DNA from 3 places in the Kitasatospora setae KM-6054 genome. Region 3 is predicted to be linked to each of the others. Evidence: predicted binding sites of a transcription regulator. Region 3 holds the regulator's gene; each other region holds the start of a gene.

The links. Region 3 encodes HrcA, which represses chaperone genes, less so after heat shock. Its sites were predicted from a motif close to TTNGCACTCNGNNNNNCNGAGTGCNAA; they were not measured.
Region 1: the regulator HrcA is predicted to act here: its motif matches at 2,309-2,335, upstream of groES (co-chaperone GroES).
Region 2: the regulator HrcA is predicted to act here: its motif matches at 3,437-3,463, upstream of groL (chaperonin GroEL).

What each region holds. Positions count from the first base shown of each region.
Region 1 covers NC_016109.1:3,509,611-3,516,725, forward strand. The annotation lists gene groL (chaperonin GroEL) at 112-1,746, opposite strand; gene groES (co-chaperone GroES) at 1,861-2,166, opposite strand; gene KSE_RS15345 (hypothetical protein) at 2,457-2,780, shown strand; gene KSE_RS15350 (hypothetical protein) at 2,849-3,190, shown strand; gene KSE_RS15355 (class I SAM-dependent methyltransferase) at 3,220-4,401, shown strand; gene KSE_RS15360 (polysaccharide deacetylase family protein) at 4,377-5,276, opposite strand; gene KSE_RS15365 (hypothetical protein) at 5,345-5,605, opposite strand; gene tsaD (tRNA (adenosine(37)-N6)-threonylcarbamoyltransferase complex transferase subunit TsaD) at 5,602-6,690, opposite strand; gene rimI (ribosomal protein S18-alanine N-acetyltransferase) at 6,683-7,115, opposite strand, start outside.
Region 2 covers NC_016109.1:4,872,212-4,879,326, reverse strand. The annotation lists gene KSE_RS21770 (HD domain-containing protein) at 1-263, shown strand, start outside; partial or broken gene KSE_RS21765 (DUF4031 domain-containing protein) at 260-552, opposite strand; gene KSE_RS21760 (hypothetical protein) at 549-908, opposite strand; gene KSE_RS21755 (Uma2 family endonuclease) at 931-1,506, opposite strand; gene groL (chaperonin GroEL) at 1,694-3,316, opposite strand; gene KSE_RS21745 (cold-shock protein) at 3,704-3,910, opposite strand; gene KSE_RS21740 (MoaD/ThiS family protein) at 4,562-4,840, opposite strand; gene thrC (threonine synthase) at 4,874-6,154, opposite strand; SAM riboswitch class I at 6,172-6,299, opposite strand; gene KSE_RS21730 (glucosyl-3-phosphoglycerate synthase) at 6,438-7,115, shown strand, end outside.
Region 3 covers NC_016109.1:2,854,044-2,861,158, forward strand. The annotation lists gene KSE_RS12575 (16S rRNA (uracil(1498)-N(3))-methyltransferase) at 1-16, opposite strand, end outside; gene dnaJ (molecular chaperone DnaJ) at 129-1,262, opposite strand; gene hrcA (heat-inducible transcriptional repressor HrcA) at 1,344-2,417, opposite strand; gene htpX (zinc metalloprotease HtpX) at 2,719-3,639, shown strand; gene pspAB (PspA-associated protein PspAB) at 3,718-4,305, shown strand; gene KSE_RS12600 (hypothetical protein) at 4,324-5,046, opposite strand; gene KSE_RS12605 (DUF3097 domain-containing protein) at 5,188-6,036, shown strand; gene KSE_RS12610 (hypothetical protein) at 6,033-6,731, opposite strand; gene KSE_RS12615 (RNA polymerase sigma factor) at 6,728-7,115, opposite strand, start outside.

The DNA of each region.
Region 1 (7,115 bases), 660 kb from region 3:
GCGCGAGGTCCCGGCGGTCCGGCCCCGCACCACGGAGGTGCGGGGCCGGCCGCGCGGGTTCCCCGCGCCCCTGCTCTCGCCTTCGCCGGCTAGCGGCTAGCGGCTAGCGCTTCAGTGGCTGTGGCCGTGGCCGCCGTGCGAGTGGCCGTGGCCCGCGGCCTCTTCCTCTTCCTTCTTCTCCACCACGAGGGTCTCGGTGGTGAGCAGCAGGGAGGCGATCGAGGCGGCGTTCTCCAGCGCGGAGCGGGTGACCTTGACCGGGTCGATGACGCCGGCCTTGACCAGGTCGCCGTACTCGCCGGTGGCGGCGTTGTAGCCCTGGCCGGCCTCCAGCTCGGCGACCTTGGAGGTGATGACGTAGCCCTCCAGGCCGGCGTTCTGGGCGATCCAGCGCAGCGGCTCGGCGAGCGCCTTGCGGACGACGGCGACACCGGTCGCCTCGTCGCCGGAGAGGCCGAGGCCGCCCTCCAGGACCTTCGCGGCGTGGACGAGCGAGGCGCCGCCGCCGGCGACGATGCCCTCCTCGACCGCGGCGCGGGTCGCCGAGATGGCGTCCTCCAGGCGGTGCTTGCGCTCCTTGAGCTCGACCTCGGTGGCCGCGCCGACCTTGATCACGCAGACGCCGCCGGCCAGCTTGGCGAGGCGCTCCTGGAGCTTCTCGCGGTCCCAGTCGGAGTCGGTGTTGGCGATCTCGGCCTTGATCTGGGCCACGCGGCCGGCGACCTCGGCGGAGTCGCCGGCACCGTCGACGACGATGGTCTCGTCCTTGGTGACGGTGATCCGGCGGGCGGTGCCGAGCACGTCCAGGCCGACCTGGTCGAGCTTGAGGCCGATCTCCTCGGAGACGACCTGGCCGCCGGTGAGGGTGGCGATGTCGCCGAGGATCGCCTTGCGGCGGTCGCCGAAGCCGGGGGCCTTGACCGCGACCGCGTTGAAGGTGCCGCGGATCTTGTTGACCACCAGGGTGGAGAGGGCCTCGCCGTCGACGTCCTCGGCGATGATCAGCAGCGGGCGGGAGGCGCCGGCCTGCAGGACCTTCTCCAGCAGCGGCAGGAGCTCCTGGATGGAGGAGATCTTGCCCTGGGTGATCAGGACGTACGGGTCCTCCAGGACGGCTTCCTGGCGCTCCGCGTCGGTGACGAAGTACGGCGACAGGTAGCCCTTGTCGAACTGCATGCCCTCGGTGAACTCGAGCTCGACGCCGAAGGTGTTGGACTCCTCGACGGTGATCACACCGTCCTTGCCGACCTTGTCGATCGCCTCGGCGATCAGCTCGCCGACCTGGGCGTCCTGGGCGGAGAGGGAGGCGACGGCGGCGATGTCGTCCTTGCCCTCGATCTCGCGGGCCACCGAGAGCAGGTGCTCGGAGACGGCGGCGACGGCCTTGTCGATGCCCTTCTTCAGGGCGGCCGGGCCGGCGCCCGCGGCGACGTTGCGCAGGCCCTCGTTGACCAGGGCCTGGGCCAGCACGGTGGCGGTGGTGGTGCCGTCGCCCGCGACGTCGTTGGTCTTGGTGGCGACCTCCTTGACCAGCTGCGCGCCGAGGTTCTCGTACGGGTCGTCGAGCTCGACCTCGCGGGCGATGGTCACACCGTCGTTGGTGATGGTCGGGGCGCCGAACTTCTTGTCGATGACGACGTTGCGGCCCTTGGGGCCGATGGTCACCTTGACGGTGTCGGCCAGCTTGTTGACACCGCGCTCCAGCGAGCGGCGGGCGTCCTCGTCGAACTGCAGGGTCTTCGCCATGGTCCCGTTTCCTCAGGGTTGGGTCTGCGTACGTGGAGCAACAACCGCGCCCCGGGCCCCTGTCGGTGCGACACGGATCCGGGGCGGGCTGGGACGTCTTACTGCGCGGACGTCTTACTTCTCGATGATCGCGAGGACGTCGCGGGCCGAGAGGACGAGGTACTCCTCGCCCTGGTACTTCACCTCGGTGCCGCCGTACTTCGAGTACAGGACGATGTCACCGACGGCGACGTCGAGCGGCAGACGCTGGCCGTCCTCGAAGCGGCCCGGTCCGACGGCCAGGACGACGCCCTCCTGAGGCTTCTCCTTGGCGGTGTCCGGGATCACCAGGCCGGAGGCGGTGGTGGTCTCGGCGTCGAGCGGCTGGACCACGATGCGGTCCTCGAGCGGCTTGATGGCAACCTTGCTGCTGGTGGTCACGTCCGAGCTCCCCTTCGGAGATTACGGGGTTGTCTATCAGGTAGGTGGCGATTTCCCGGGCCCGCCGTCGCGGGGGTCGGACACGTTTCATCGCGTTAGCACTCTCCCTGGGGGGAGTGCCAGAAACGACCTTAGAACGCCGTTAGCACTCAGTCAACCAGAGTGCCAACGCCGCCGTGTCGGATTCGCGCCCGACAGCCGCCGCACGCCCCCGGACGAGCCGCCGGACGGCCCGGGGATGAGCCCCCGTACTCAGGCGGCGCGCGCCCGGACCGGCCAGGATTCCGGGCATGACGAAGAACCCGCCCCCGGCCCCCCGCCAACTGGCGCACCTCGCGTGGATGCTGGCGCTGCTGCTGCCGCCCGCCTGGTTCGCGCCGCGCCTGGTGCTGGTGTCCTTCTTCGGGATGCTGGTCGATGCCGACCACCCGGTCGAGCACCTGGACCGGACGCTCTGGCTGACCGGCGCGGTGCTGCTGGGCTGCGTGCTGGTGCTGAGCGTCGGCACCGGGGTGGCCGCCGTCCGGCGGATGTGGATCACGCTGGCCGCGCTGTGGCCGGCCGCCGCCCTGGCGGCGGCCGGGTCGCTGGCCCCGCTCTTCCTCGGCCGCTGAGCACGGCCCCGCGCGGGTTGAGTACCAAGGCTCAGGCGGCGCGCCAACTCCCCTGCCAGCCTGGGGACATGACGAGGAACCGACGCCCGGCCGGCCGGGACGCGCTGCACGCGCTGTGGATGCTGGCGCTGGAGCTGCCGCTGCTGATCGCCTTCCCGTACCTGTTCATGGCCGTGATGATGGGCTTCGCGGTGGCGGACGACCCGACGATCGGCGGCCCGGACGGCCGGGCGGGCGCCGGGGTGGGGATGCTGGTGGTGGGCCTGCTGCTGCTGGCGCTGTGGGCGGGGGCGATCGTGCTGGGGGTGCGGGCGGCGGTCCGCCGGGGGTTCCGGATCGCGCCGGCGGTGCTGTCGGCCGGGCCCGGCCTGCTGGTGCTGGTGGCGCTGCTGACGCTGGTGCGGCACTGACCCCGGCCCCGAGCGGGGACAATGGCCGGGTGGAGATCGAGTCGTTCCGGGCGCTGCTGACCGAGCAGGGGCAGGCGCTGCTGGCCGAGTTGCGGGGGTTCACGGCGGCCGGGGAGCTGGCGCTGGCGACCAGGCTGCGGCGGGAGCACCCGGCGGAGCTGGTCCGGGCGGCGTTCGAGCAGGCCCGGCTGCGGCAGCGGGCGGAGGCGAAGTTCGGGGCGGACGCCGCCTCGATGTACTTCACCCGGGACGGGGTGGAGCAGGCGACCCGGCGCTCGGTGGCCGAGTGGCGGGCGGGCCGGTTCGCGGCGCTGGGGGTGCGGCGGCTGGCCGACCTGTGCTGCGGGATCGGCGGCGACGCGATCGCGCTGGCCCGGGCCGGGATCGCGGTGCTGGCGGTCGACCGGGACGAGCTGACCTGCGAGGTGGCCCGGGCGAACGCGGCGGCGCTGGGCGTGGCGAAGCTGGTGGAGGTCCGCCGGGCGGACGTCGCGGACGTCGACACCGCCGGTTTCGACGCGGTGTTCACCGACCCGGCCCGGCGCACCTCGCAGGGCCGGGTGTTCGACCCGGAGGCGTACTCGCCGCCGCTGTCCTGGGCGGTGGAGGCGGCCCGCGGCGCCCGGTTCGGCGCGCTGAAGGTGGCGCCCGGCATCCCGCACGAGCTGGTGCCGGAGGGCGCCGAGGCGGAGTGGGTGTCGGACCGGGGCGAGGTGAAGGAGGCGGTGCTGTGGTTCGGCACGGCCGCCGCCGAGCCGTACCGGGCGACGCTGCTGCCGGGCCCGCACTCGCTCTCCGGCGGCGCGCTGCCCGCCCCGCCGGTGGGCCCGGTGGGGCGCTACCTGTACGAGCCGGACGGCGCGGTGATCCGGGGCCGGATGGTGGCCGAGGTGGTGACGGCGGTGGACGGGCGGCTGATCGACCCGATGATCGCGTACGTCACCTCGGACGTGCTGCGGCCGACGCCGTACGCGCAGGCGTACGAGCTGACCGACGTGCTGCCGTTCCAGGTGAAGCGGTTGAAGGCGCTGGTGAAGGAGCGCCGGATCGGCACCGTGGTGATCAAGAAGCGCGGGGTGTCCTCGGTCGTCCCGGAGGAGCTGCGGCGGCAGCTGAAGCCGGCCGGGCCGAACGCGGTGACGGTGATCGTGGCCCGCACCGCGGCCGGCCCGCTGATGATGCTGGGTCAGCCGGCCGGCCTGGCGATGTAGTCGTCGAGGCGGGCGACCGCGAAGCCCTGCTCCTGGATCCGGTTGAGCAGTTCGCCGAACATCTCGGTCATCTTCTCGCCCTTGAGCTCGGACGGGCCGCGGAAGTGGGCGAGGATGATGTCGCCGTTGCGGAGCTTCTTGTCGGCGGCCTGGTACTGCATGTCGTGGATCTGCATGGACTCCCGCCACAGCACCACGGCGCGCGGCCCGCACTCCTGGACGGCGGTGTTCAGCGCCGGGGTGTTGGCGCCGTCGCCGAAGGGCGGGCGGAACAGGTACGGCGCGGTGCCGTACTGCTCGGTGAGGGCGGCCTGGTCGTCGCAGACCTGCGCCTTCTGCTGGGCGGCGGGGATCCTGCTCATCTGCGGGTGGCTGACGGTGTGGTTCTGGATGCTGTTGCCGAGCGCCTGCAGCGGCTTGAAGTAGCCGTAGTCGGCCTTGATCACGTCCTTGGTCAGGAACATCGTGATCGGCACCTTGAGGTCGGTGAGCATCCGGACGAACTCGGGGTCCTTCTCGGCGCCGTCGTCGATGGTGATGAACACGACCTTGTCGGCGGTCGGGACCTCGCTGAACACCGGCACCGTCCCGGTCTTCGCCAGCTTGATCGGCCGGTCGGCGGGCGGCGCGGGCGCCTTGGGCAGCGGCTTGAGGCCCCACTTCGCCCAGGCGGCCGCGGGCACGGTGTCCTGGGCGGGCGCGCTCGCGCTCGCGCTGCTGCCGCCGCCGGACGGGGCGGCGGCCGGCGCGGAGCCGGTGAGCGGCGCGGCGGACACCGGCGGCCGGTCCGCCGGCCCCCCGGAGCCGCAGCCGCTCGCCGCCAGCAGCACCGCGAGCGCGCCCGCCCCGTACCCGATCCGTCCCCGCACGCCCACCGGTGCCCCCGATTGCCTCTACATGTGTGTCGATGTTCCAGGACGCACGCTACCTGCCGGCCGGTTGCCTACCCGACATCGGTGCGGGTGAAGGTCCAGCGGTGCACCGGGCGGGCCAGCAGGCCCGCGGGCGGGTCCGGGACCGGCCCGGGCTCGCCGGCCCAGAGCGCGATCAGCAGCACCCGCTCGCCGGGCGCGGTGAACAGCTCGACGCGTTCCAGGCCGGCCGCGCCGCGCACCGCGGGCAGCGCGGACTCCCGCGCCCAGGCGTGCAGTTCGGCGCCCCGGCCGTCGGCCGCCCGGGCCTCCCACATCGCCGCCAGGGTCACTTCAGCGCCTCGTGCGCGTGCGCGTGGACGTGCCCGTGCCCGTCGCCCGGGACGTGGGTCTCGGTGACCGGCAGCGAGGAGTCCGCGGACAGGTCGAGGGAGGACGGGGCGCGGTCGCGCCAGACCATCTCGGCGCCGAGCGCCGCGACCATCGCGCCGTTGTCGGTGCACAGGCCCGGCCGCGGCACCCGCAGCACGATGCCCGCCCGGTCGCAGCGCTGCTGGGCCATCTCGCGCAGCCGCGAGTTGGCCGCCACGCCGCCGCCGATCATCAGGTGGTCGACGCCGTTGTCCTTGCAGGCCCGCACCGCCTTGCGGGTCAGCACGTCGGTGACCGCCTCCTGGAAGGACGCCGCGACGTCCGCCACCGGCACCGGCTCGCCGGCCCGCCGCCTGGCCTCCACCCAGCGCGCCACGGCGGTCTTCAGGCCGGAGAACGAGAAGTCGTACGCCGGGTCCCCGGCGTTGTTCAGGCCGCGCGGGAAGGCGATCGCCTTCCCGTCGCCCTCCCGGGCCATCCGGTCCACCACCGGGCCGCCGGGGAAGCCCAGGCCGAGCACCCGCGCCACCTTGTCGAACGCCTCGCCCGCCGCGTCGTCGATGGTCGCGCCCAGCGGCCGCACGTCGGCGGTGATGTCGCTGCTGAGCAGCAGCGAGGAGTGCCCGCCGGAGACCAGCAGCGCCATCGTCGGCTCCGGCAGCCGGCCGTGCTCCAGCTGGTCGACGCAGATGTGCGAGGCCAGGTGGTTCACCCCGTACAGCGGCTTGTCCAGCGCCCACGCGTACGCCTTGGCGGCGCTCACGCCGACCAGCAGCGCGCCCGCCAGGCCGGGGCCCGCGGTGACCGCGATGCCGTCCAGGTCGGCCGCCTTGATCCCGGCGGTGTCCAGCGCCCGCTGGATGGTCGGGACCATCGCCTCCAGGTGCGCCCGGCTGGCGATCTCCGGGACGACGCCGCCGTACCGGGCGTGGTCGTTGACGCTGGACGCGACCGCGTCGGCCAGCAGCGTGGTGCCGCGGACGATGCCGACGCCGGTCTCGTCGCAGGAGGTCTCGATGCCGAGGACGAGGGGTTCGTCAGCCATGGTGATGATCCTTCAGATCGCTTGCGTCACTTGCGTCAGTTGCGGCGGTCTCGTCGGCCGCCAGGTGGTCCAGCCGCATCACCAGCGCGTCCACGTTGGCGGGCTGGTAGTAGCCCCGCCGGACCCCGACCGGCTCGAACCCGAACCGCTCGTACAGCCGCTGCGCGCGCAGGTTGTCCACCCGCACCTCCAGCAGCAGTTCGGCGCAGCCCCGGCGGACCGACTCCGCCGTCAGCTCCGCCAGCAGCAGCGCGCCGAGGCCCGCGCCCTGGTGGTCGGCGTCGACCGCGATGGTCTGCACGTCGCCGTCCGGGCCGACCGCCATCAGGCCCGCGTAGCCGACGACCGTCCCGTCCGGGTCGACCGCCACCACGTAGTGCCGGCTGCCGCCCGGGAACGCCTCGGCCAGCTCCGACCAGTACATC
Region 2 (7,115 bases), 2.0 Mb from region 3:
ACGGCGAAGTGCTCTGCGACGCCGACCTCGCCGTCCTCGGCGGCCCGCCCGAGGCGTACGCCGCCTACACCGCCGCGATCCGCGACGAGTACTCCTTCGTCCCCCCGGACGCCTTCCGCGAGGGCCGCGCCGCGATCCTCCGGCAACTCCTCACCCTGCCCGCGCTCTACCGCACCCCCGAGGCCCACGCCCGCTACGACGCCCGGGCCCGCGCCAACATGCACGCCGAACTCGCCGCCCTGGAGGCCCCCGCGGGAGCCTAACCCCGCGCCTTCCGCACCCGCAGCCCGGCCGCCGTCAGCCGGGCCACCAGCTCCTTGCTGCCCACCGGCACCGCGCCCAGCGCCACCGCCCGTTCGTACCAGGCCGCCGGGATGTCGAAGGGGGCACCTCCCAGCCCCCTCGGGGCTGGGGGCGGTCCCGCTCGAAGCCCTTCGCCGGGGCGCCCAACTCGGCGGCGAAGGCGTGCAGTTCGTCCAGTGAGACGTCACTGACCAGGTGCGACCACCACCTGCCGTGCCCGGGCCAGTCCGGCGGGTCGACCAGGATCACGCCAACCCCCCGACCGGCGCCACCGCCACACCGCGCTTCCCGCACACCCAGTGCGGGTCCGCCCCCAACTCCGGCTCCACCCCCAGCGCGTGCGGATCGTCCTCCTCCTCCGCGCACGCCGTGCACAGCGGCCACCGCCCGTACGACTCCAGCAGCGCGTCCTGCACGTCCTGCGCGATCAACCCCAGCACGAACTCGCACCCCGCCGGCCACTGCTCCAGCCACCACCGCCGGTGCGTCACGGCGTCCTCCAGCAACGACACGATCGCCGCCTCGGCGACGTCGCGGGCGGTCAGGTCGGCGAGGATCAGCGCCCGCGCGTTGTGCAGGGCGGCTTCGATGTCGGAACTGGCCATCCGCCCATTGTCCCGCACTCCGCTAGGGCAGGGGGAAGTCGGCCGTCTCCAGCACGCAGTCGAACGGCGCCGGCAGCTCGACCGGCTTCCCGAACGGCACCCGCACGCTCTGCCCGTACGCCCCGTCCGAGGGCTCGGAGTAGAGCGTCACCGTCGGCCCGGGCTCGTCGAACCGGTCGACCAGCAGGTAGAGCGGGACGGGCGCGTGCGCGTAGCCCCAGAGCTTCTTCGTCCGGTCCAGCCGAGCCGTGCTGCGCGAGGTGATCTCGACGGCCAGCAGGGCCTCTGCCGCGTCCAGCGGCCCTTCCTTCGGCAAGCCCGTCATCCCCGCCACGAGCAGGTCCGGGATGTACAGCTTCTCCATCCGGGCGATCTGCACTCCCGCGGTCTGGAACACCCCCAGGTCGTCCGGCAGGCGCCTGGTGAGCGCGCGGCTGATCAACACGGCGATCACGTTGTGATCCATGTTCGGCGGTGGCACCAACTGGATCCGGCCTCCCTCGATCTCGGTGCGCCAGCCCTCGGGGGCGTCCAGCTCCCGCCAGGTGTCCAGCAGGTAGGACCACTGCTGGTCCGACTCGACCGCCATGACCGCCATCTCGGAACTCCCCTCTTCCTCTTGCCGTCGCTCGTGCTCAAGGTAGTCGGACCCGGAGCCACCGAAACCGTCCATGGCCCCAGCGTCCCACGAAGGGGTGACCCGGGCGAGAACGCCGTGAGGGCGGCCTCCCGAAGGAGGCCGCCCTCACGGCGTGAGACTGACCGATCCGAGCCGGTGGGCCGGATCAGAAGTCCATGTCACCGCCCGGCATGCCGCCGCCGGCGGCCGCGGCGGCCTTCTCCGGCTTGTCGGCGATGACGGCCTCGGTGGTGAGGAACAGCGCCGCGATGGAGGCGGCGTTCTGCAGGGCGGAGCGGGTGACCTTGGCCGGGTCGATGATGCCGGAGGCGACCAGGTCGACGTACTCGTTGGTCGCGGCGTTCAGGCCGTGGCCGGCGGGCAGGTTGCGGACCTTCTCGACCACGACGCCGCCCTCGAGGCCGGCGTTGGTCGCGATCTGCTTGATCGGGGCCTCGAGCGCCACGCGGACGATGTTGGCACCGGTGGCCTCGTCGCCCTCCAGCTCCAGCTTGTCGAACGCGACACCGGCCTGCAGCAGGGCGACGCCGCCACCGGCGACGATGCCCTCCTCGACGGCGGCCTTGGCGTTGCGCACCGCGTCCTCGATGCGGTGCTTGCGCTCCTTGAGCTCGACCTCGGTGGCCGCGCCGGCCTTGATGACGGCCACGCCGCCGGCCAGCTTGGCGAGGCGCTCCTGGAGCTTCTCGCGGTCGTAGTCCGAGTCGGAGTTCTCGATCTCGGCGCGGATCTGGTTGACCCGGCCGGCGACCTGGTCGCTGTCGCCGCCGCCGTCGACGATGGTGGTCTCGTCCTTGGTGATGACGACCTTGCGGGCGGTGCCGAGCAGGTCGATGCCGGCGTTCTCGAGCTTGAGGCCGACCTCCTCGGAGATCACGGTGCCGCCGGTCAGGATGGCGATGTCGCCGAGCATGGCCTTGCGGCGGTCGCCGAAGCCCGGGGCCTTGACGGCGACGGACTTGAAGGTGCCGCGGATCTTGTTCACGACCAGGGTCGACAGGGCCTCGCCCTCGACGTCCTCGGCGATGATGACGAGCGGCTTGCCGCTCTGCATGACCTTCTCCAGCAGCGGGAGGAGGTCCTTGACCGAGGAGATCTTGGAGTTGGCGATGAGGATGTACGGGTCCTCGAAGCTCGCCTCCATGCGCTCCAGGTCGGTGGCGAAGTAGGCGGAGATGTAGCCCTTGTCGAAGCGCATGCCCTCGGTGAGCTCGAGCTCCAGGCCGAAGGTGTTGCTCTCCTCGACGGTGATGACGCCTTCCTTGCCGACCTTGTCCATCGCCTCGGCGATGAGCTCGCCGATCTGGGTGTCGGCGGCCGAGATGGAGGCGGTGGAGGCGATCTGCTCCTTGGTCTCCACGTCCTTGGCCTGGGCCAGCAGCTGGTCGGAGACGGCCGCGACGGCCTTCTCGATGCCGCGCTTGAGGGCCATCGGGTTGGCGCCGGCGGCGACGTTGCGCAGACCCTCGCGGACGAGCGCCTGGGCGAGCACGGTGGCGGTGGTGGTGCCGTCACCCGCGACGTCGTCGGTCTTCTTGGCGACCTCCTTGACCAGCTCGGCGCCGATCTTCTCGTACGGGTCCTCGAGCTCGATCTCCTTGGCGATGGAGACACCGTCGTTGGTGATCGTGGGGGCGCCCCACTTCTTCTCCAGGACGACGTTGCGACCCTTGGGGCCGAGCGTGACCTTCACGGCGTCGGCAAGCTGGTTCATGCCACGCTCAAGGCCGCGGCGGGCTTCCTCGTCAAAGGCGATGATCTTGGCCATCAGAAGTGGTCCTCCGGGACACGGTCGACTGCTCGGACCAAGGGGTGCCCGCGACGGACGGCCCAGGAGAGCGGGGGTCCCTTCCCCTACCGCTTCCGGGGCCTCACCGGCCCGGTCCGTTTGTCACTCTCACACGGTGAGTGCTAACGCCAATGATTAGCACTCTCGGGTGTCGAGTGCAAGCCCATTGGGCCCCGCCGGGCCGCCCGGACGCACCGGCCGCGGGCCGCTCCCGGGCCGACAGCGAGCCGGCACCGGGCCGCTCCCGGACCGCCGCGCGGGCCGCTCCCGGGCCGCCGCGCGGGCCCGGGCAGGCCGACGGGCCCGCCCCGGACGCCGTGGCGTCGGGACGGGCCCGCGGTTCGGTGCGTGCGGTCTACCGGGCCGTCAGGCGCCGGCGGCCCGGACCATGTCGGCCTGCGGGCCCTTCTGACCCTGCGAGATCTCGAACTCGACCCGCTGACCCTCTTCCAGGGTGCGGTATCCGTCCATCTGGATCGCGCTGTAGTGGACGAACACGTCCGCTCCACCGTCGACCGCGATGAAGCCGTAGCCCTTCTCGGCGTTGAACCACTTGACGGTGCCCTGAGCCATTGCAAACTCCCCTTGTGCTGTGCTGGCCCTTCAGAGATCCGCGGGACGCGGACCCGGAGGTCTGGAAGGCCGGCCTGGGGACTCCCCCCCGTACGGCGCAGCCTCTGTCGCGGCTGAATGTATCCGGATATGCGCCCTCTGCAACAGGCCCAATTTCCGGGGAATGCCCGGACCTGGCAGGGGATATGACGGGGCGAAAGGAACATTCATCGACAATTGCCATGGGGCATAACGGACGCTCTGCCGCAAAACGCCGGAACAATTCTGACGGCGGCCTGACAGAACGGACCGCCGACCGCCCGCCGACCGCCCGGCGGGCGGAACCGACACGGGCCCGACGCGGAACCGGCGTGGAACGGGCGCGGAACGCACTCGGGGCGAGCGGGGCCCGCACCGGCGGGGCATGCGGCGGAAAACGATGATTGAACCGGGCGGAAGCGGGGAACGGCCTCGTCCGGCACTCTACTCCTTCCGCTCCGGAGGAATTCCGGCGGGCTGCCCGGCGAAAAACCGCAGGTAAACGCGGCGGCAACCGCGGCGCCCGAATGGCGGGCAGCCCGGGCGCCGGAATGGCCCCGGTACGCACGAAACCGCCGCCCGGTCCGGAAATCGAATTCCGGACCGGGCGGCGGCGACGGCGACGCGGGGCGGTCAGCAGCCGCCGGCCACCGCCGGAATGATCGACACCGAGGCGCCGTCCTTGATCTCGGTCTCCAGGCCCTCGGCGAAGCGCACGTCGTCGTCGTTCACGTACACGTTGACGAAGCGGCGCAGCTTGCCGGTGTCGTCCAGCAGGCGGGCCGCGATGCCGGCGTGGTTCGCCTCCAGGTCGGCGATCACGGCGGACAGGGTGGCGCCCTCGGCGGTCACCTCGGCGGCACCGCCGGTGTAGGTGCGCAGGATGGTCGGGATGCGGACGGTGGCGCTCATGGGCTGCTCCTCGGGCTGGGGCGTGGGGGGGGGTCAGGCGGTGGCGAGGCCGGCGGCGCGGAAGGACTCCAGCGTCGGGCGGATCACGGCGGTCATGCCGGCGTCGGCGACCGCGTCGAGGGTCTTCAGGCCGTCGCCGGTGTTGATCGCGACGGTCTCCTTGGACGGGTCCAGCTGGCCCGTCTCGACCAGCTTCTTCAGCACGCCGACGGTCACGCCGCCCGCGGTCTCGGCGAAGACGCCCTCGGTGCGGGCGAGCAGCTTGATCGCCTCGACCACCTCGGCGTCGGTGACGTCCTCGACGGCGCCGCCGGTGCGGCGGGCGATGTCCAGCACGTACGGGCCGTCGGCCGGGTTGCCGATCGCCAGCGACTTGGCGATGGTGTCCGGCTTGACCGGCTTGATCACGTCGCGGCCGGCCTTGAAGGCGGCGGAGACCGGGGAGCAGCCCTCGGCCTGGGCGCCGAAGATCTTGTACGGCTTGTCCTCGACCAGGCCGAGCTTGATCAGCTCCTGCAGGCCCTTGTCGATCTTGGTGAGCTGGGAGCCGGAGGCGATCGGGATGACGATCTGGTCGGGCAGCCGCCAGCCGAGCTGCTCGCAGATCTCGAACGCCAGGGTCTTCGAGCCCTCGCCGTAGTACGGGCGCAGGTTGACGTTCACGAAGCCCCAGCCCTCGCCGGCCGGGTCGCCGATCAGCTCGGAGCAGAAGCGGTTCACGTCGTCGTAGTTGCCGTCGATGCCGACCAGCTCGCCGCCGTACACGCCGGCCATCACGACCTTGCCCTGCTCCAGGTCGTGCGGGATGAACACGCAGGACTTGAAGCCGGCCCGGGCGGCCGCGGCGCCCACCGCGCCGGCCAGGTTGCCGGTGGAGGAGCAGGAGAGCGTGGTGAAGTCGAAGGCGCGGGCGGCCTCGATCGCGCAGGCCACCACCCGGTCCTTGAAGGAGTGGGTCGGGTTGCCCGAGTCGTCCTTGACGTACAGCTGGCCGGTGAAGCCCAGCTCGCGGCCCAGGTTGTCGGCCTTGACCAGCGGGGTCCAGCCCGGGTTCAGGTTCGGCTTGCCGGCCACGTCGGCGGGGACGGGCAGCAGCGGGGCGTAGCGCCAGATCGACGCCGGGCCGGCCTCGATCCGCTTGCGCAGCTCCTCGGCGTCGTAGCCCGCGTAGTCGTAGGCGATCTCCAGCGGGCCGAAACACTCCAGACAGGCGAAGCTCGGACCGAGCGGGAAGCGGGTACCGCACTCGCGACAGGACAGCGCGGTCGCGGGACCGAGGTCGACGGTGGTGGATGCGGCGGTGTCAACAGCCATGGTGGCGAGGCCCTTTCTCCTCATCTTCCCCGGAGCGCGGTCGCGTCCGGGACGGAATTGGCACCTGTCCCGCCGGGCCTGCTGGCCGTGCGGGAGGGTTGCCGGGACTTCAACGGGCCGTTCCCTCAGTCCCTCTGGATGAGCTCTGTGAAGTTGTGGTCGTACGCTGCGACCGACCCCCGCGTGCGAAGGCTCGGTCGCAATAAGAAGACTGTATCCGAAGGCGGGGCAGACCCACCCCCCTCGTCCGACAACCGAGACGAACCGAGACAGGGAGCGAGACTTGCCGGAGCAGCCAGAGCCCGGGGTACTGCCGGAGGTGGCCGACTGGCTGCGCCGCCGCTCGTGGACGGCCGCCGACCGCCCGCTCGACCTGCTGCTCGCCGCCAAGCGGGCGGCCGGCCCGGCCGGCACGGTCAGCGTGGTGCTGCCCGCGCTGGACGAGGAGTCCACCGTCGGCGAGATCGTCGCCGCGATCCGCACCGAGCTGGTCGAACGCGTCCCGCTGGTGGACGAGCTGGTGGTGGTCGACTCCGGCTCGCGGGACGCCACCGCGGCCGTCGCGGCCGCCGCCGGCGCCCGGGTGGTGCACCGCGACGCGCTCCTGCCCCGGCTGCCCGCCGCCCCCGGCAAGGGCGAGGTGCTGTGGCGCTCGCTGCTCGCCACCAGCGGCGCGATCGTCTGCTTCGTCGACGCCGACCTGCGCGAGTTCGACCCGGCCTTCGTCTCCGGCATCGTCGGCCCGCTGCTCACCGACCCGGCCCTGCACCTGGTCAAGGCCATGTACGACCGCCCCTTCGAGGCCGACGGCGCCGTCGTCCCGGCCGGCGGCGGCCGGGTCACCGAGCTCGTCGCCCGCCCGCTGCTCAACCTGCACTGGCCGCAGCTGGCCGGCTTCGTCCAGCCGCTCGGCGGCGAGTACGCGGCCCGCCGCGCCCTGCTGGAGCGGCTGCCCTTCCCG
Region 3 (7,115 bases):
ACACGGGTGCGGTCATCGGGGCAGCGGTCCTCTCAGCAGGAGCCCATCGCGGGGCCGTCAAAAAAACCGGCCGGGACCGGCGGGGGCACGCAGCCCCTGCGCCGTTCCCGGCCCGGGTCGTACGGGTCTCACCGGCCGTTGAAGGCGTCCTTCAGCCGGGAGAACAGGCCCTGCTGGCCGGGCGCGAACTGCCCGGAGGGACGCTCCTCGCCGCGCAGCATGGCGAGCCGCCGCAGCAGCTCCTCCTGCTCCGGGTCGAGCTTGGTGGGCGTCTGCACCTCGACGTGCACTATCAGGTCGCCCCGGCCGCCGCCGCGCAGGTGGGTGATGCCGCGGCCGTGCAGCGGGATCGACTGGCCGGACTGGGTGCCGGGCCGGATGTCGACCTCCTCCAGGCCGTCCAGGGTCTGCAGCGGCACCTGGGTGCCGAGCGACGCTGCGGTCATCGGGATGGTGACGGTGCAGTGCAGGTCGTCGCCGCGCCGCTGGAAGGTCGGGTGGCTGGTCTCGGCGATCTCGACGTACAGGTCGCCGGCCGGGCCGCCGCCGGGGCCGACCTCGCCCTCGCCGGCCAGCTGGATCCGGGTGCCGTTGTCGACGCCGGCCGGGATCTTGACGGTGAGGGTGCGGCGGGCGCGGACCCGGCCGTCGCCGGCGCACTCGGGGCACGGGGTCGGGACGACGGTGCCGAAGCCCTGGCACTGCGGGCAGGGGCGGGAGGTCATGACCTGGCCCAGGAAGGACCGGGTGACCTGGGAGACCTCGCCCTTGCCGCGGCACATGTCGCAGGTCTGCGCGGAGGTGCCGGGCGCGGCGCCCTCGCCGCTGCAGGTGGTACAGGTGACGGCGGTGTCGACCTGGAGTTCCTTGGTGGTGCCGAAGGCGGCCTCCTCCAGGGTGATCTCCAGCCGGATCATGGCGTCCTGGCCGCGGCGGGTGCGCGAGCGCGGGCCGCGCTGGCCGGTCGCGGCGCCGAAGAAGGCGTCCATGATGTCGGAGAAGCCGAACCCGGCCGCTCCGGCGCCGAAGCCGCCCCCGCCGCCGGGCGACAGCGGGTCGCCGCCGAGGTCGTAGACCTGACGCTTCTGCGGGTCGGAGAGCACCTCGTAGGCGGCGTTGATCTCCTTGAACCGCTCCTGCGTCTTCGGGTCCGGGTTGACGTCCGGGTGCAGTTCACGGGCGAGGCGCCGGAACGCCTTCTTGATCTCGTCCTGCCCCGCGTCGCGTCGGACGCCGAGTACCGCGTAGTAGTCCGTGGCCACCAAATGCTCCGCTTTGTTCCGCCTCTTGAAGTGCCTGCGACAGCACGCTGCCTGTTGCGCCGTTCCGCTGCGCCGTTGCCGTTACGACTCCGCCAGGATCTGGCCGACGTACCGTGCCACCGCGCGCACCGCCCCCATTGTGCCCGGGTAATCCATCCGGGTCGGACCGATCACTCCCAGTTTTGCCACGCTCTGGTCGCCCGAACCGTAACCGACCGAGACGACGGACGTGGAATTGAGCCCCTCGTAGGCGATCTCGTGGCCGATCCGGACCGTCATCGCCGAGTCCGTCGTCTCACCCAGCAGGCGCAACAGCACCACCTGCTCCTCCAGGGCCTCCAGGACCGGGCGGATGGTGAGCGGGAAGTCGTGGCCGAAGCGGGTCAGGTTGGCGGTGCCCGCCAGCATGATCCGCTCCTCGTTCTGTTCGGCCAGGGCCTCGAACAGGACCGTCAGCACGGTGCTGACGGTGGGCCGGTCGGCGGGCTCGAAGCCGGCCGGCAGGTCCTCCAGGACGGTCGGCACCTCGGGCAGCCGGCAGCCGCCCGCCATGCCGTTCAGCCTGGCCCGCAGATCGCCGAGCAGGGCCTCGCCGACCGGGGCGGGGCAGTCGACCATCCGCTGTTCGACCCGGCCGGTGTTGGTGATCAGCACCAGCATCAGCTTGGTCGGGGTGAGCGACACCAGTTCGATGTGCCGCACGGTGGAACGGGTCAGCGACGGGTACTGGACGACCGCGACCTGCCGGGTCAGCTGCGCGAGCAGCCGCACCGTCCGGGCCACCACGTCGTGCAGGTCGACCGCGCCCTCCAGGAAGTGCCGGATCGCCCGGCGCTCCGGCGGGGTCATCGGCTTGACCTCGGCCAGCCGGTCGACGAACAGCCGGTAGCCCTTGTCGGTGGGGATCCGGCCCGCACTGGTGTGCGGCTGGTGGATGTACCCCTCCTCCTCCAGCGCGGCCATGTCGTTGCGGACGGTGGCCGGGGAGACGCCCAGGTTGTGGCGCTCCACCAGGGCCTTGGAGCCGACCGGCTCCTCGGTGCCCACGTAGTCCTGGACGATCGCCCGGAGCACCGCGAGCCGCCGCTCGTCGAGCGGTCGGACGGACGGCCGCGGGTCGATCAGTCGGCCGTCGGGCTTGCCGTCGTCCGGCATGGGGCACGCACCTCCGTCGTCGTCCGTCGTTCCGCTGTCCGGGCCGGCCTGGCACTCAACCGGTCAGAGTGCCAGCACCGTATCTGCCAGTGTACGGCCCGGGCCTGACGGCAGGAACGGTCCGCCCGCGTGATCCTCGTCCGAATGCGGCCCGCCCGGGCGCCCGGCGTGTCGGGTTCCGGGCGGATTCGACCCGTTTCGGATGGTGCCCGCGGGCCCGGCCGGTGGCAGCATCGAAGGCGAGCGGGGCGGCCGGCCGAGCGGCCGGGTCCGGCCCGCGCGAGGCAGAGGAGGAGCAGCGATGTCGGCGTCCCGGCACTCCCGGTTCACCCCCGACCGCGGCCTGACCGGCCGGATGGTCACCACCATGTTCCTGATCGGACTGGTCTACGTCGGCTTCACCGGCCTGCTGATCGTGCTGCTGCGCGGCGCCTGGCCGCTGGTCGTGCTGATCTCCGGCGGCCTGTTCGTCGCCCAGTTCTGGTTCTCCGACAGGATCACCGAGCGGGCGATGGGCGCCCACCGGGTGACCCCCGAGCAGTACCCGCAGCTGCACGGCGCGGTCGACCGGCTCTGCGCGCTGGCCGACATGCCCAAACCCCGGGTCGCGGTCGCCGACAACGACATGCCCAACGCCTTCGCCACCGGCCGCAACCCGCAGAACGCGGTGATCTGCGTGACCACCGGCCTGCTGCGCCGGCTGGAGCCGGAGGAGCTGGAGGGCGTGCTGGCCCACGAGCTGTCGCACGTCGCGCACCGGGACGTCGCGGTGATGACGGTCGCCGGGTTCCTCGGCGTGCTGGCCGGCGCGATGACCAGGATCGCCCTGTACGGCGGCATGATGGGCGGCGGCAACCGGAACAGCAACGACCAGAACGCGGCGATCGCGATGGTGCTGGTCCCGCTCGCCTCGATGGTGGTGTACGCGATCAGCTTCCTGCTGACCAGGCTGCTGTCCCGCTACCGCGAACTGGCCGCCGACCGGGCCGCCGCCCAGCTGACCGGCCGGCCCGCCGCGCTGGCCTCGGCGCTGACCAAGGTCACCGGGCAGATCGCCGCCATCCCGACCAAGGACCTGCGGCAGGCCCAGCCGTACAACGCCTTCTACTTCGCCCCGGCCCTCAGCGCCAAGGAGGCCGCCTCCCGGCTGTTCTCCACCCACCCGTCGCTGGAGCAGCGGCTGGCGCAGCTGCGGAAGGTCTCCGACGAACTCGGGCAGTGAGCCCGGCCGTCCGACGAACCGACCACCGAACCGACCACCCGACGAACCGACGACCCGACGAACCGAGGAGCGCTGCACGTGGGATTCCTGGACGCCCTGTTCGGCCGGAGCAAGCCGGTCAAGCCCGACCTCGACCAGCTGTTCGGCGTCCCGTCGGCGGCACTGACCCTGCGGGCCGCCAAGGGCTTCCTGCCGACCGGCCTCGGCTCGGTCTGCTTCGCCGCCGTCGAGGGCGCCGCGTTCACCGAGGTCCAGCAGCAGGTCCGGGCCCTGCTGGACGCGGACACCGCACGCGGCGGCGTCCCCGTCGAGGCGTCCCGGGACGCCTACGGGTACTCCTGGCTGCTCGCCCGGCACACCCCGGACGAGCTGCCCGACCTGGTCAACGACCTGCACGCGGTCAACAGCGAACTGGAGGCGAACGGCTTCGGCCCGCAACTGCTCTGCTCGCTGGTCGCCTTCCGGGACGCCGAGGGCCGCTCGCTGGCCCTGGTCTACCTGTACAAGCGCGGCACCTTCTACCCGATGTGCAAGGTCGCCGGGCAGGAGAAGCGCGACAACCCGCTGGAGATCGAGGTCTCGAACCTGCTCCGCGACGACCTCCGGATCGAACCCGACCTCTCCCGCTGGTTCCCGGTCTGGGGCGCCCCCGGCCTGGAGGGGTAGCCGCACCGACCGCGGAGGTCAGGGCCTCGGCGCGGCCCGGTAGGCGGCCACCGCCGCGTCGACCAGGATCGGCAGCCGCTCGGCCTCCCCCCGGCCGGCGACCTCCTGCACCACCAGCAGCACGTCGCCGTCGCGCAGCACGGCGATCCGGTCGGTCAGCACCGGGTCGCCGGCCGCGTCGACCTGGGCGGCCCGCAGCAGCAGGCCGCCGCCGAGCGGTTCGACGGTGACCCGCCGCTCGCTCCGGACGCCGTCGGCGAACACCGGTCCGGGCGAGGCGCAGCGCAGCGCGACGGCCCGCAGGTCGGCCAGCACCCCGGCGGCCCGGCCGGGCGGGTAGCGCTCCAGCGACTGCCGGCCGTACCAGCCCCGGCTCCCGCCCGCGGCCGGGAGCCCGGCCAGCCCGACCGCGGCCTCCTCCAGCGCCGGGGCGTACCGGGCCAGGAAGGGGGTGGAGTTCAGCTCCTCGCAGGGCATCCGGGCCAGCGACTCCGTCGGCTGCCGGTCGAGCGGATCGGACCCGCCCGAACCGCCGGAGCCGTCCGAACCGTCCGAGTCGTCCGAGTCGTCGGCGCCGGTGACCAGCCCGTAGCCCGCCGGCAGCCGTTCCGCGGTCAGCAGCCCGTCCCGCAGCTCGCGCGGGGCCCGCCCCGCGACCGCGTCCCCGCCGCCGCTCGCGCACCCGGCCGCGCCGAGCACCACCGCGACGGCCACCGCCGCCGCCCGCCACCGTCCGCGCACCTGTCCCGCCCCTCCGCCCGCCGTCCGCCGTTCACCGTCCGCCGCCCTGGACGGCAATATGCCACGCCCCGCCCGACCGGAACAGCGCCCGCCCGCGCCGGGCCGGGCTGACGCGGCGTCGGCTTCCGTAGACTGCCGCCCATGCGGAGCAGGGAGTACGGGCCGGATCTGACCCCGCCGTGGAAGCGGCAGCAGCCGGCGCCCGAGGTGGCGGCGGAGCGGGACCTCGTGGTGGAGGAGGCGGCGACCGGGTTCTGCGGGGCGGTGGTGCGCTGCGAGCGGACCGCCGAGGGGTTGACCGTCACCCTGGAGGACCGGTTCGGCAAGCACCGGGTGTTCCCGCTGGTGCCGCGCGGCTTCCTGCTGGAGGGCCGGCCGGTGACGCTGGTGCGCCCGGCCGCGGCGGCGCCGGCCCCGCCGCGCGGACCGGGGCTGACCGCGTCGGGTTCGGTCGCGGTGCCGGGGGCCCGGGCCCGGGTGGCCCGGGAGTCGCGGATCTACGTCGAGGGCCGGCACGACGCCGAGCTGGTCGAACGGGTCTGGGGCGACGACCTGCGGATCGAGGGCGTGGTGGTGGAGTACCTGGAGGGCGTCGACGACCTGCCCGCGATCGTCGCGGACTTCGCCCCCGGCCCGGGCCGCCGCCTGGGCGTGCTGGTCGACCACCTGCTGCCGGGCACCAAGGAGCACCGGATCGCCGAACGGGTGACCGGCGACCACGTGCTGGTCGTCGGCCACCCGTACGTGGACGTCTGGCAGGCCGTGAAACCCACCGCCGTGGGCATCCCGGCCTGGCCGGAGGTCCCGCGCGGGGAGGTGTGGAAGGAGGGCGTCTGCCGCCGCCTGGGCTGGCCGGTGGACACCCCCGCCGCCTGGAAGCGGATCCTCGCCGCGGTCGACGGCTGGAAGGACCTGGAGCCGGAACTGCTCGGCCGGGTCGAGGAGTTGATCGACTTCGTGACCCTCCCGGGCGGGGACCGAGCGAGCTAGGCGAGCGCGATCGGCTTGGCCGGCGTGACCGACGCGGCCGGCGGGGACGGCGTGGACGGCGTGGCCGGCAGGTCGGTCGGGCTGCCCGACTGCGGGCTGCCCGGCGGGGGGACGAAGCCCGGGGCGTCCGGGATCATCCGCGGCACGCAGGCCGGCACCTCGTCCACCAGCCAGGTGAGGAACGTGAAGCCCCTGCCCACCCCGTGCTCGATCACCAGCAGCAGCGTCTTGCCGGCCGGGACGTCCTTGGGATCGAACCGCACGCTGGGTCCGCCTGAGAGGCGCATCGCGAGGGGTTCGGCCGAGTCCAGGGGTGACGCCGACGGGCACGTGTCGGTGTCGTGCGCGACTTCGAATCCGGCCGCCTTCACGCCGTGCGCGCGCACCGCGGCGACCATGCCGTCCAGGCCGTCAGGGTCGAACAGCCGGATCGCGATGGTGCCGTCGGACTCCTCGGTGACCGCGTACGCGGCGTTGCCGCCGTGGGCGCCGCCGAGCGCGGCGGGCAGCACCAGGGCGGCGGTGACGGCAGCCGCGCCGACCGCGAGGGCGGCGAGCAGCGGGCGGCGCGCCCGGCGGCGGCGGGGGGCGGGGGCGGTGCTCCCGGCGGCGCGTTCGGCGGCCAGCGCGATCAGTTCCTCGCCGAGCGCGCGCTCGAAGCGGGTGGTGGACGGGGTGTGGTCGGTGCTGGTCACGGGGTCACCTCGAGCATCGGTGCGGCGGTGGTCGGGACGGGGCGGGGGTCGTGCCGTTCGGCGCCGAGCCGGCGGCGGGCGCGGTGCAGTCGGACCCGGACGGTGGCCTGGGCGATGCCGAGGGCCTGGGCGGCTTCGGCGGTGCTGAGGCCGTCGAGGGCGACCAGGTCGAGGACCTCGCGGAGCGGGGCGCTGAGCCGGGCGTGCCGCTGGGCGAGGTCGCGGACGGCGCGCTGGGCGTCGATCCGCTCCTCCAGGGCGAGGATGTCCTCCTCGGCGAGCAGCCGGCGGCCCTGCAGGCGGCCGAGCGCGCGGCGTTCGCGGTCGTCGCCGCGCCGGTGTCCGGCGACGGTGTGGCGGGCGATGCCGTAGAGCCAGCCGAGC